DNA from 3 places in the Paenibacillus sp. FSL L8-0644 genome. Region 1 is predicted to be linked to each of the others. Evidence: a T-box and tRNA genes for the amino acid it is inferred to sense, from the RefSeq annotation. Region 1 holds a T-box; the other regions hold tRNA genes.

The links. The T-box of region 1 lies ahead of leuS (leucine--tRNA ligase). A T-box ahead of a tRNA ligase gene usually reads a tRNA of that ligase, here a tRNA-Leu.
Region 2: it has a tRNA-Leu gene. The T-box ahead of leuS (leucine--tRNA ligase) is inferred to sense a tRNA for this amino acid. The anticodon was not compared.
Region 3: it has a tRNA-Leu gene. The T-box ahead of leuS (leucine--tRNA ligase) is inferred to sense a tRNA for this amino acid. The anticodon was not compared.

The regions. Positions count from the first base shown of each region.
Region 1 covers NZ_JBBOYN010000001.1:3,632,012-3,635,290, forward strand. The annotation lists gene leuS (leucine--tRNA ligase) at 1-1,432, opposite strand, end outside; T-box leader at 1,494-1,751, opposite strand; gene NSS94_RS16445 (tautomerase family protein) at 1,936-2,325, shown strand; gene NSS94_RS16450 (class I SAM-dependent DNA methyltransferase) at 2,398-3,171, opposite strand; gene NSS94_RS16455 (CvfB family protein) at 3,175-3,279, opposite strand, start outside.
Region 2 covers NZ_JBBOYN010000001.1:1,566,640-1,569,918, reverse strand. The annotation lists gene NSS94_RS07065 (glutathione peroxidase) at 428-904, shown strand; tRNA gene NSS94_RS07060 (tRNA-Leu) at 1,061-1,143, opposite strand; gene NSS94_RS07055 (Rha family transcriptional regulator) at 1,486-1,707, shown strand; gene NSS94_RS07050 (helix-turn-helix domain-containing protein) at 1,832-2,215, opposite strand; gene NSS94_RS07045 (helix-turn-helix domain-containing protein) at 2,309-2,683, opposite strand; gene NSS94_RS07040 (MarR family winged helix-turn-helix transcriptional regulator) at 2,869-3,279, opposite strand, start outside.
Region 3 covers NZ_JBBOYN010000001.1:2,067,426-2,070,704, reverse strand. The annotation lists gene NSS94_RS09500 (divergent polysaccharide deacetylase family protein) at 1-623, opposite strand, end outside; gene msrA (peptide-methionine (S)-S-oxide reductase MsrA) at 748-1,260, opposite strand; tRNA gene NSS94_RS09490 (tRNA-Leu) at 1,438-1,522, opposite strand; gene NSS94_RS09485 (hypothetical protein) at 1,745-2,281, shown strand; gene NSS94_RS09480 (carboxymuconolactone decarboxylase family protein) at 2,422-2,751, opposite strand; gene NSS94_RS09475 (hypothetical protein) at 2,869-3,090, opposite strand; gene NSS94_RS09470 (hypothetical protein) at 3,232-3,279, opposite strand, start outside.

The DNA.
Region 1 (3,279 bases):
AATCTGTTGCGTTCGCCAGCGGGGATTCACCTGTACCTGAAGGCTTAATATTGTCCATCTCCGGCAGTACGAGCGGAAGTTGGTCCTCAGGAACCGTTTTGATCGTTCCATCCTCCAGATGAATTACCGGAATCGGCTCGCCCCAATAGCGTTGACGGCTGAACAGCCAGTCACGCAGGCGGTAGGTGACTTTGCCGTGTCCTTTGCCCTCGGCTTCCAGCCATTCAATCATCTTCGGAATCGCGTCCTCGTTGGTAAGTCCATTCAGCGGGCCTGAATTCACGTGTGGTCCATCCTCAGTATATGGCTCATTAGCCACATCTCCACCTTGGACAACCTCAATGATATTCAATCCGAATTGCTTGGCAAATTCCCAGTCACGCGTATCGTGAGCAGGTACAGCCATAATCGCTCCAGTTCCGTAGCCTGCCAGTACATAGTCAGCAATCCAGATCGGCAGCTTTTCGCCGTTCACTGGGTTCACTGCATAAGCTCCTGTGAATACGCCTGTTTTATCCTTGGCCAGATCCGTACGCTCCAGATCGCTTTTACGAGCAGCTTGTTCACGGTACTGTTGTACAGCATCCTTTTGCTCAGGCGTAGTGATAATATCCACCAATTCCTGCTCTGGTGCCAGCACACAGTAGCTTGCGCCGAACAGTGTATCTGGGCGAGTTGTAAATACTGTGAGTTGCTCGTCATAGCCCTCAATCGGAAAACGAACCTCTGCCCCGGTAGACTTACCGATCCAGTTCCGTTGCATATCCTTAATACTCTCAGACCAATCCAGTTCCTCCAGATCATCCAGCAGACGATCCGCGTATTCCGTAATTTTCAGCATCCATTGACGCATTGGTTTACGGACGACCGGATGACCGCCACGCTCACTCTTACCGTCAATAACTTCTTCATTCGCCAGCACCGTTCCCAGCGCTGGGCACCAGTTCACAGGTACTTCAGCTACATATGCAAGGCCGCGCTTGTACAGCTGGATGAAGATCCATTGTGTCCATTTGTAATAATCAGGATCCGTCGTGCTGATTTCACGATCCCAGTCGTAGGAGAAGCCGAGCGATTTGATTTGACGGCGGAAGTTATTTACGTTTTTCACCGTAATTTCGCGTGGGTGCTCCCCTGTATCCAGCGCATGCTGCTCCGCAGGCAGACCGAAGGCGTCCCAACCCATCGGATGCAGTACGTTGTAGCCGCGCATTCTTTTATAACGTGAAACAATATCCGTAGCTGTGTAGCCCTCCGGGTGGCCTACATGCAGGCCGGCTCCAGATGGGTACGGAAACATATCCAAAGCATAAAACTTCGGTTTGCCCGGTTCTTCCCCGGTGCGGAACGTCTTGTTCTCATCCCAATATTTCTGCCATTTTGGTTCAATACTTTGCGGTTGATAGCCGTGCTTCGGCTGTGTGTCTGTCATTGTCTTTTCCTCCTCAAACGGTATGCAACAAAAAAACCTCTGCATCCCGTAGCGTGTCAGCGCTAGGGACGAGAGGTTATATTCCCGTGGTACCACCCTAGTTAGCAGAAAGCGTTCTTCGCGTTCTACTCCCTTTGCACCTGATAACGGAGGTGATCCGATGCGGGTTAATAACAGGATACAAGCACCAGTATAGGGCGTTCCTGCGTTGGACGCATATCTCCGAGGCGAGTTCACTTTGTGCTGTCAACCGGCTTGCACCACCCGCCGGCTCTCTACATGTCCAGACAAAGCTACTACTCCTCATCAGCGATTGTTTAACCGTTAATAATGGCACTATTATATTGAAAACCGCGAAAAAAGTCAAATAAGGACTACCTTTGGTGTTAAGAGCCCTCTCCATACTAAATTTTCATGACACATGCATACGAATGTTTTATAATAATTCCGAGTTAAATCGCTTCAAGCTGAGATGAGTTGAGATAAGAAAGGTGAGCTGAGACATGGCACAAATTAAAATTTACGGAATAAAAGAGACTCTAAATCCAATCAAAAAGCAACTTTCAGAGGTGATTCATTCTGCTGTGGTGGATGCGTTCAAATATCCTCCTGACAAGAGGTTTCATCGTTTTTTTCCTATGGATCAGGAAGATTTTATATATGCCGATGGTCGCTCTGAGGCGTACACCATTATTGAAATCAGTATCTTTGAAGGCAGAACGATAGAAGCTAAGAAGCAACTCATTAGCCTGTTATTCCAAAGAATTAACGATCTTTTGGGTATTTCTCCACAGGATCTTGAGATTACTATATTTGAAACACCCAAACAGAACTGGGGCATTCGGGGTGTACCGGGTGATGAGCTTCAGTTGAACTATAAAGTGAATATATAAGTGCAAAAAGACGCCCTTCATGTCATCATGAAAAGCGTCTTTTTTTTCCCATATTCGTTCAATGAATCTTTGCTATTTTACAGCAACATAAAACAGTCTCGCCGCGTCATCTTCTGCTTCTACCCATTCAAAATCCGCATATACCTTCACATCGCGAAAACCCGCTTTGGACAATTCTGCCTTCATCCAGTCTGGGTCATAGGCACGTTGTACATGTATTTCCTCGAAACGCTGGTATAGATCGCGTCCTTCATGTTCTGCTTTCGCAAAGATACTAAGATGATGCTCAATTTCACAACGGGGAGTGTCCAACGCACATGTCCAGATATATGAGATAGAGCGTTCGTCCAGTACGAAAGGCTGCTCTTCATCATAACGTAAAAACGTCTGGGGATGATGCACATCGAACAAAAAGGTTCCGCCAGGCTTCAGACCAACATGCGTTCTGCGAAAAGTAGAAATGATATCTTCTTCCTCCAACAAGTAATTCAGACAATCGCAAAAAGAAATTACAGAATCCACAGGCTCGGGTAAAATCCATTCTCTCATATCCTGCTGTATCCAGCGAACGCTTCCCTCACGAAACAATCGCTGTCCCTGTGGAGTGGTTTCCATTTTGCGACGGGCTACTGCCAGCATGTCAGAGGATAAGTCGATTCCAGCCACTTCGAACCCTGAGTTAACCAGGGGAATCGTAATTGAACCCGTTCCGCAGCCCAGCTCGGCCACCGTATGCGGCATCCCGTACTGATCCCAAGCCTGCCGTGCAAAGCGCAACCAGTCCGGGTACGGCATGTCCTGCATCAGCTCATCATACACATAGGCAAACTTCCGGTAAGAAGCCATTTTTTATTCCCCATTCCCGTCCTTCGGTTTCGGCATTTTCTCCACCAGGTAGGTCCAGTTTTCCTTTTGTGTAACCATTCCTTCCTTCATCAGCTTGCCCATCGCACG
Region 2 (3,279 bases), 2.1 Mb from region 1:
CTTGAATCATACACCCGCGCAAGGAAGACTGTAAAGCTCAACTACGGGGTTATAAATCGGCCTTTAGAGCATAGAAGATTAATAATAACGCTTACAATACAACCATTCTTCTCACAGCTCACTCAATCTCTGTTTTTCATCCCTTTTTGAAAATGACAAGCATGTCAATATTGGCGTAGGGTAAGGCGTTATTGGCCTTTTTTTTGTATAAGAGAAGAAAATACGCTATATGTACCAGCTAAACACCGATTGAACCCGCTTTTATAAGAAGAAACACCTTAATTCGCTCCATTTGCGGTGCGATTTACTGTTTTGAGCAAAATACGATTTTACAGCGACTAAGGCTTAATACAACTTTTCCAAACTTGCAACCCTTCTTTAAATTGCTTACAATTTAATTGTTGAATATTGAATAAGGAGAGATACTATGACCGTTTATGAATATGATGCGCAAACCCTGCAAGGGAAACAAATTCCGTTATCCATATATGAAGGGAACGTTCTGCTTATCGTGAACACTGCCAGCAAATGTGGGTTAACCCCCCAATACAAAGCGCTACAAGAGCTATATAACCAGTACCATGAACAAGGGCTCGAAATTTTGGGATTTCCCAGCAACCAATTCGCCAAACAAGAGCCTGGTTCCAGCGAGGAGATTTCCGAGTTTTGCCAGATCAATTATGGTGTTACCTTTCCGATGTTCGCCAAGACAGATGTCAATGGCGATCAAGCTCACCCCTTATTTCGCTACCTGACCCAAACAGCTCCGGGAGTATTAGGGTCCAAAGCGATCAAATGGAATTTTACTAAATTCTTAATTACACGAGAAGGTAACGTATTTAAGCGCTATGCACCGCAAACCACTCCAGATAAACTGGCGGGAGATATAGAGAAGCTTTTGTAGCAAAACTGACATTATTCTTTATCACAGTTAATAAACGACCTGTTGTCTACCGTTGCTTCTGTGGCTAAAGGATATAACGAAAAATACTTAACAAAAAAAAGCATCCCTTCACGTAAAACGTGTCAGGATGCTTTTTTAACTAGGTCTTGCATATAATGCGGTCGAGAGGACTCGAACCTCCACGGGCGTACGCCCACTACCCCCTCAAGATAGCGTGTCTGCCATTCCACCACGACCGCAAATCATAATGTATTGAGGCAACAGATTTATTATACTCTCTCATCAACTATTTGTAAACAAAAATATTATAATTATTTTAACATACATATATGAGCGATAATAATACCGTCCTGCATAAAGATAACCGCTTGCTGAACTATGCATTAATGTTGCCCCCTTACGGATTATCAGAACCACCTAGCACTTAACTAAGTAATTAATTTGACGAAATAACGTATTTACGATTGTAAAAACACGTATAAAAGTGTATCATAGTTTTAGATGGTTAATTCTAACATGTTTACTGATGATTATTATAACACACCAATTATTCCGCAAGAATCCGTAAGGGGCGATTTCTCTTGAACAACAAAATGCCTGTCACCTCCTTCGGGTGGGCCATCAAACAACGGCTTGTCGAACTTCGACTGGATCAGAAAACATTTTGTGAGACACACAATATTCCACCTTCACGCTTGTCCAATCTGATTCACGGCACCCGCAAAGCACAAAGGTACAGAAAACAAGTTGCTGCAATTCTGAACATCGACGATAACGATTATAAGGAGGCACCGCCACTCTAAACCCAACAAGCATTCCAGTTACATATAGGTCATTCCATACCACCAAGAAACCAAATAAACCCGTAAAGCGAACCTCTCCAGTTCGTTTACGGGTTTTCAACCCAGACGATTTTTAGCCAAAAAGTTATTCTGGCTTTGTTTTATCCTTCTCACTTTTTTGCTTACGGTATTTTGCAAATTCGACATATTCTAAAATAAAATTCCGTTCTTCCGTCTCCAGATTTTCTGCCTGGCAATTCAGTGGCCCCATCACTCCAAAAAAATAAGCAGCCTTCTGCTCCTGAAGTACGCCTTCTCCTGGCTTAATCCCTTTCATCAACCAATCGAGCGATACATTAAAAAAGTCCGAAATCTGAATCAAATGGGTGGTACCCGGCGTTGTTTTGCCCCTTCTCCAATCACCAAGATTCCCTGAACTGATTTTAAGTTTTTCACAAAATGCCTTCTTGGTCATTCCGCGATCCTTAATCAAAGCTTCAATCCGCTGATAAATAGTTTGATCTCCCAAAATATTTCCCCTCCGACACAGTAACTTTTTCTGAAATAATTTTCATTCTTTAGCCTTACTCATTAGTAATCCTCATCAAATCCTAAGCAACCATTACCCCATAGTAGAATTGCGCTGGTTTTTCTCATTACGAAAGCGGGTAAATTCAATATACTCAAGTATAAAATTTCTTTCCGCCTCACTAAGCGGTTCCCCCTGGCAATTCAGTTGCCCTGAAGCATCAAAAAAATAAGGGTCTTGCGACTCCTTTAGCACCTCACCCTGTACATCTCGACCCAGCATAATCCAATCCAGACTGGCATCAAAAAAAGAAGCGATTTCAATGAGTTTATTCGTGCCTGGCGTCGTTTTTCCTCTTTTCCAATCCCCGAAGTTCCCTGTACTAATGCCTAACTGCTGGCAGAACGCCTTTTTCGTCATTCCCCGTTCCTTGATGAGTTCCTCGATGCGATGGTAAATAGATTGCATAGAAGTTCCTTCCTCCCTAGCAGGCTCTCAAATAACGATATCATGTTCTCTGTTCCCATTTCAAAGATCACGTATGCTAAAATTACCGAATTATGTATGTTGGTTCCCATTATACCACAACACGCAACAAAAACCGCCTGTTTTCCGAAGAAAGGGCGGTCTTTAAGCCGGTTCACTTACGCCAATCACGTAGCAGAGTTGTCGATTTTAAGTAAAATATGCTTCAATTCATTCAAAGTTTCACTCAGATGCAATAAATCTTCTTCTGGCAGATACACCAGTCTTTCTTGAATTTTATTGGAGAAGGTATGAAATACCTGTTCACAAAAAGCATCGCCTTCCTGTGTAATCGCTACATTTACGACTCTGCGATCCGAATCACACGACTGGCGGTCAGCCAACCCATGCTCCACCAGTTTGTCCAGAAGAGGAGTCATGTTCGGACGTGAGACATTGAGCTGTTTGGATAAATCAGATACCGTAGACGAACGTACTTCACGCAGAAGCATTAGCACCTGAAAGTTATTAGGCGACAAGTGTAATGGGAAATCGAGCGGACCGTAGGTGAAAAATTTCTTCTTCACAATCGGAAACAA
Region 3 (3,279 bases), 1.6 Mb from region 1:
ACTGACCAATAATTAGTACGGCTATCGACAAAAAATAGTCCATGCTCCTTACAAACATCAAGAACTATGGACATAATACGCTTATCTGAAGTAATCTTGGAACCCATGTGGTTGTTCATCCCTATCGCATAAGGAACATCCTTAATTGCTGCTGTCACCTTAGCGCGTACTTCATCATCCGTCATATTAGCCTTAATTGCTCCGGGTCCGAGCCATTCGGGCTTTCCCTGTCTTGGCTCCATTGGAAGATGAACAATGACGTCATGACCACGCTTGTGCGCTTCCATAGCGTCCTGTTTGGTTGTAGGCAGGAAAGGCATCACAGCAACGGTAATCTTAACGGGTAAATTTAAAATTCGCTCAGTCCCTTTCATATTGTTTCCCAGATCGTCAATAATGACAGCAACCATCCTTTGCGACTCGTCCTGTTTGTCTATTGCTTCTGCAACACCAGTACTACAGACCATGAATAACATGCATACCGAAATACAGAGTACTACGGTTCTTCGCATTTTGGAGCTTGAATGGAATACAGGTACATAAGCTGGCTCTTTCCGACCGCGAGATGCCTTTAAAGCCTTTTTTATTATATTTCTCATGTGCAGCTTCCGTCGTGTACTCATTGCGGGTCAGCCTCCTTCTCTGTCCCTTCATTGTGTGAGTAACCTCGTCTAAATATGTATAAGGCAGACCATGGAATACTCCCTAATCTGCCTTATCGTGCGTAAAAACGTATGTTAAAGCCGCTTACCAGTTCTTATCAATAAATTCATCACGGCCCGATTGAGCCCGATCTTCCTTATAGTGCTTCACGTTTTTCTTGTGGTAATCCTGATGATAATCCTCTGCTGGATAAAAAATCGAAGCCGGAAGGATCTCCGTTGCAATTGGCTTATCAAAGCGTCCACTTTGTGCCAACTGCTCCTTGGACTGTTGCGCTAGCTCACGTTGCTGCTCTGTATGATAAAAAATTGCGGGTTTATACTGTGTGCCCCGGTCCTGAAATTGACCTTCCCCGTCGGTAGGGTCTGTTTGTGGCCAATATAATTCGAGCAGCTTTTCATAAGGAAACAGCTCAGGCTCAAACGTAATCTGCACCACCTCGTAGTGACCTGTAGTTCCTGTTTTAACCTGCTCATAGGTGGGATTGGGAATCGTTCCTCCAGTGTATCCTGACACAATGCCATGAATGCCCGGCTGCTCTTCAAACGGAGTCACCATACACCAGAAGCACCCACCTGCAAAAGTTGCTTTCTCCATCTTACATCCAACCTTTCAATAACTTCATCATAAAATTTTCTATCATATCTGGAAATCCATAGTTTGCGTGAAGACAAGAAACGTGTTCAGCTTAAACTATGAGCAAATCCCCAGAAATATAAGAAAAAGGTCTCTAAAACTGCTACGAGAGCAATTCTATAGACCTTTTCTAATGGATGCGGTCGAGAGGACTCGAACCTCCACGGGGGGTTAGCCCACACGGACCTGAACCGTGCGCGTCTGCCAATTCCGCCACGACCGCATATAAATTATCGTTTATCCTCGAAAGATCAATCTTTCTTAGCGACAAGATAGATCATACCATGCATATATCAAGATGTCAAACCTTTTATGTTCGTTAATTTCCTCTTGATAAAAAAGGAATAATAAACTAAAATAAGAACATAGGTTCTAGGGAATGAATGTTCCTTTTCTTCAATCGTTTATGAATTATCATCACATTTTCCTAAGGCGGTGAATGGTAATGACCTCTTTAGATACTACTCAGCATGAATGGTCTCTTGTGAAAAGTTATCTGCTCCTTACCTTTATTCAAAAAGTATTTGAGCGGGACAGCCTAATTCTTGAAGAAAGCGGTATGCTGAAAACCCCTGATCTTTATGTCGAAATGGTTAACGCAGGTGTAGATCGTACCGGAATCCTACTGTCTGAAGTAAAACATGAATTTAATAAATATCACATTCATGTTCTGGACATACAACAAAACCACTCCGGCGTTCACGCCACCTATATAAGTAAAGGCAATAAAGAGCAGTTCAGTATGGCAATGCCAGCATTCCGCAAAGAAATGTATGAGCGGATGCGAGCATATCTGGGGCTCTCAACCTCTATGCCCCATACAGCTGCCCTTCCTTTACTAGAGAAACATCGCCCCGAATTACCAAACAATTCAACTTCCAACCCCCTACGCATCGTTGATCGAAGTTTGGTTACATCCTCTTTGGCTTATAAGCGTAAAACGTCTCGCCCTGCTGCTGTTGCCGCAAGCAGAAGAGCATAATTCCCGCACAATAAACACGCAAAAAAAAAGCTTCCGCAGACACCAACTGTGCTCGGAAGCTCCTTTCCATATCCATCATATCTCCAAATCGATCTATAACCACTAAGATGAAGCATAAGCATATCTATTAATGATTCGCTTTATTGCAACGCCTTCTGTACACGCGTAACCCCTTGACTTAGAGCATGTCCTCCACCTACCGCTGCGGCTACAGCAATGGTCTCCATAATTTCCTGATCACTAGCTCCTTTGGACCGCGCCTCGTCTACGTGATAAAACGTGCATACTTCATTGTTGGCAAATAAGCCAATGCCTAGTGCAATCAGTTGCTTGGTTTTCTCATCTAAGCTTCCGGCTTCAAAGCACTCTCCGGTAAAGCGATGATATGCATGAACTACCTCGGGCAACTGATCTTCCAAATGGCTGATTTGATCCTTATATGCATGTACTTTTTCGTCCATAACCGTCATTGACACAGCACGTCCTCTCTGTTGGATTTTCCTTCATTACTGTGTCCGATTTAGAGTTTCTGTATGCCTAATGAATCACCCAGTTATTTTTATCCAACACCCATTTGGAACCCATTCCTAATCCAGATCTATCGGATTGTGACGTGGCTCGCTGAACGGCTGATATGTATAGCTGCGATCCAATTTGACCACACGTCGATTCTGGCGCCGAATAAGCACCTGTTCATCATCCCATGCCAGTACAATGCCAACAACATCGTTGGTCTCCAATCCATCGCGTACGACACGCACCTTTTCACCGGAGAGTCGATAAGCATCCAATTCTTCGTCCATAATCATCCTTGTCCCCTCCTTATACACTTTTTTTAATAACACAGCGACCATGATTCTATGCATGAAAAAGTTTAAAAAGAGACCTAAATGAATCATTTAGGTCTCTTCTCACTTACTACTTATATGGATTGCCAACAGAACGACAAATTATCCCGACTGATTTACACTGTGATCATGTTCTTTTGTATCGTTCTT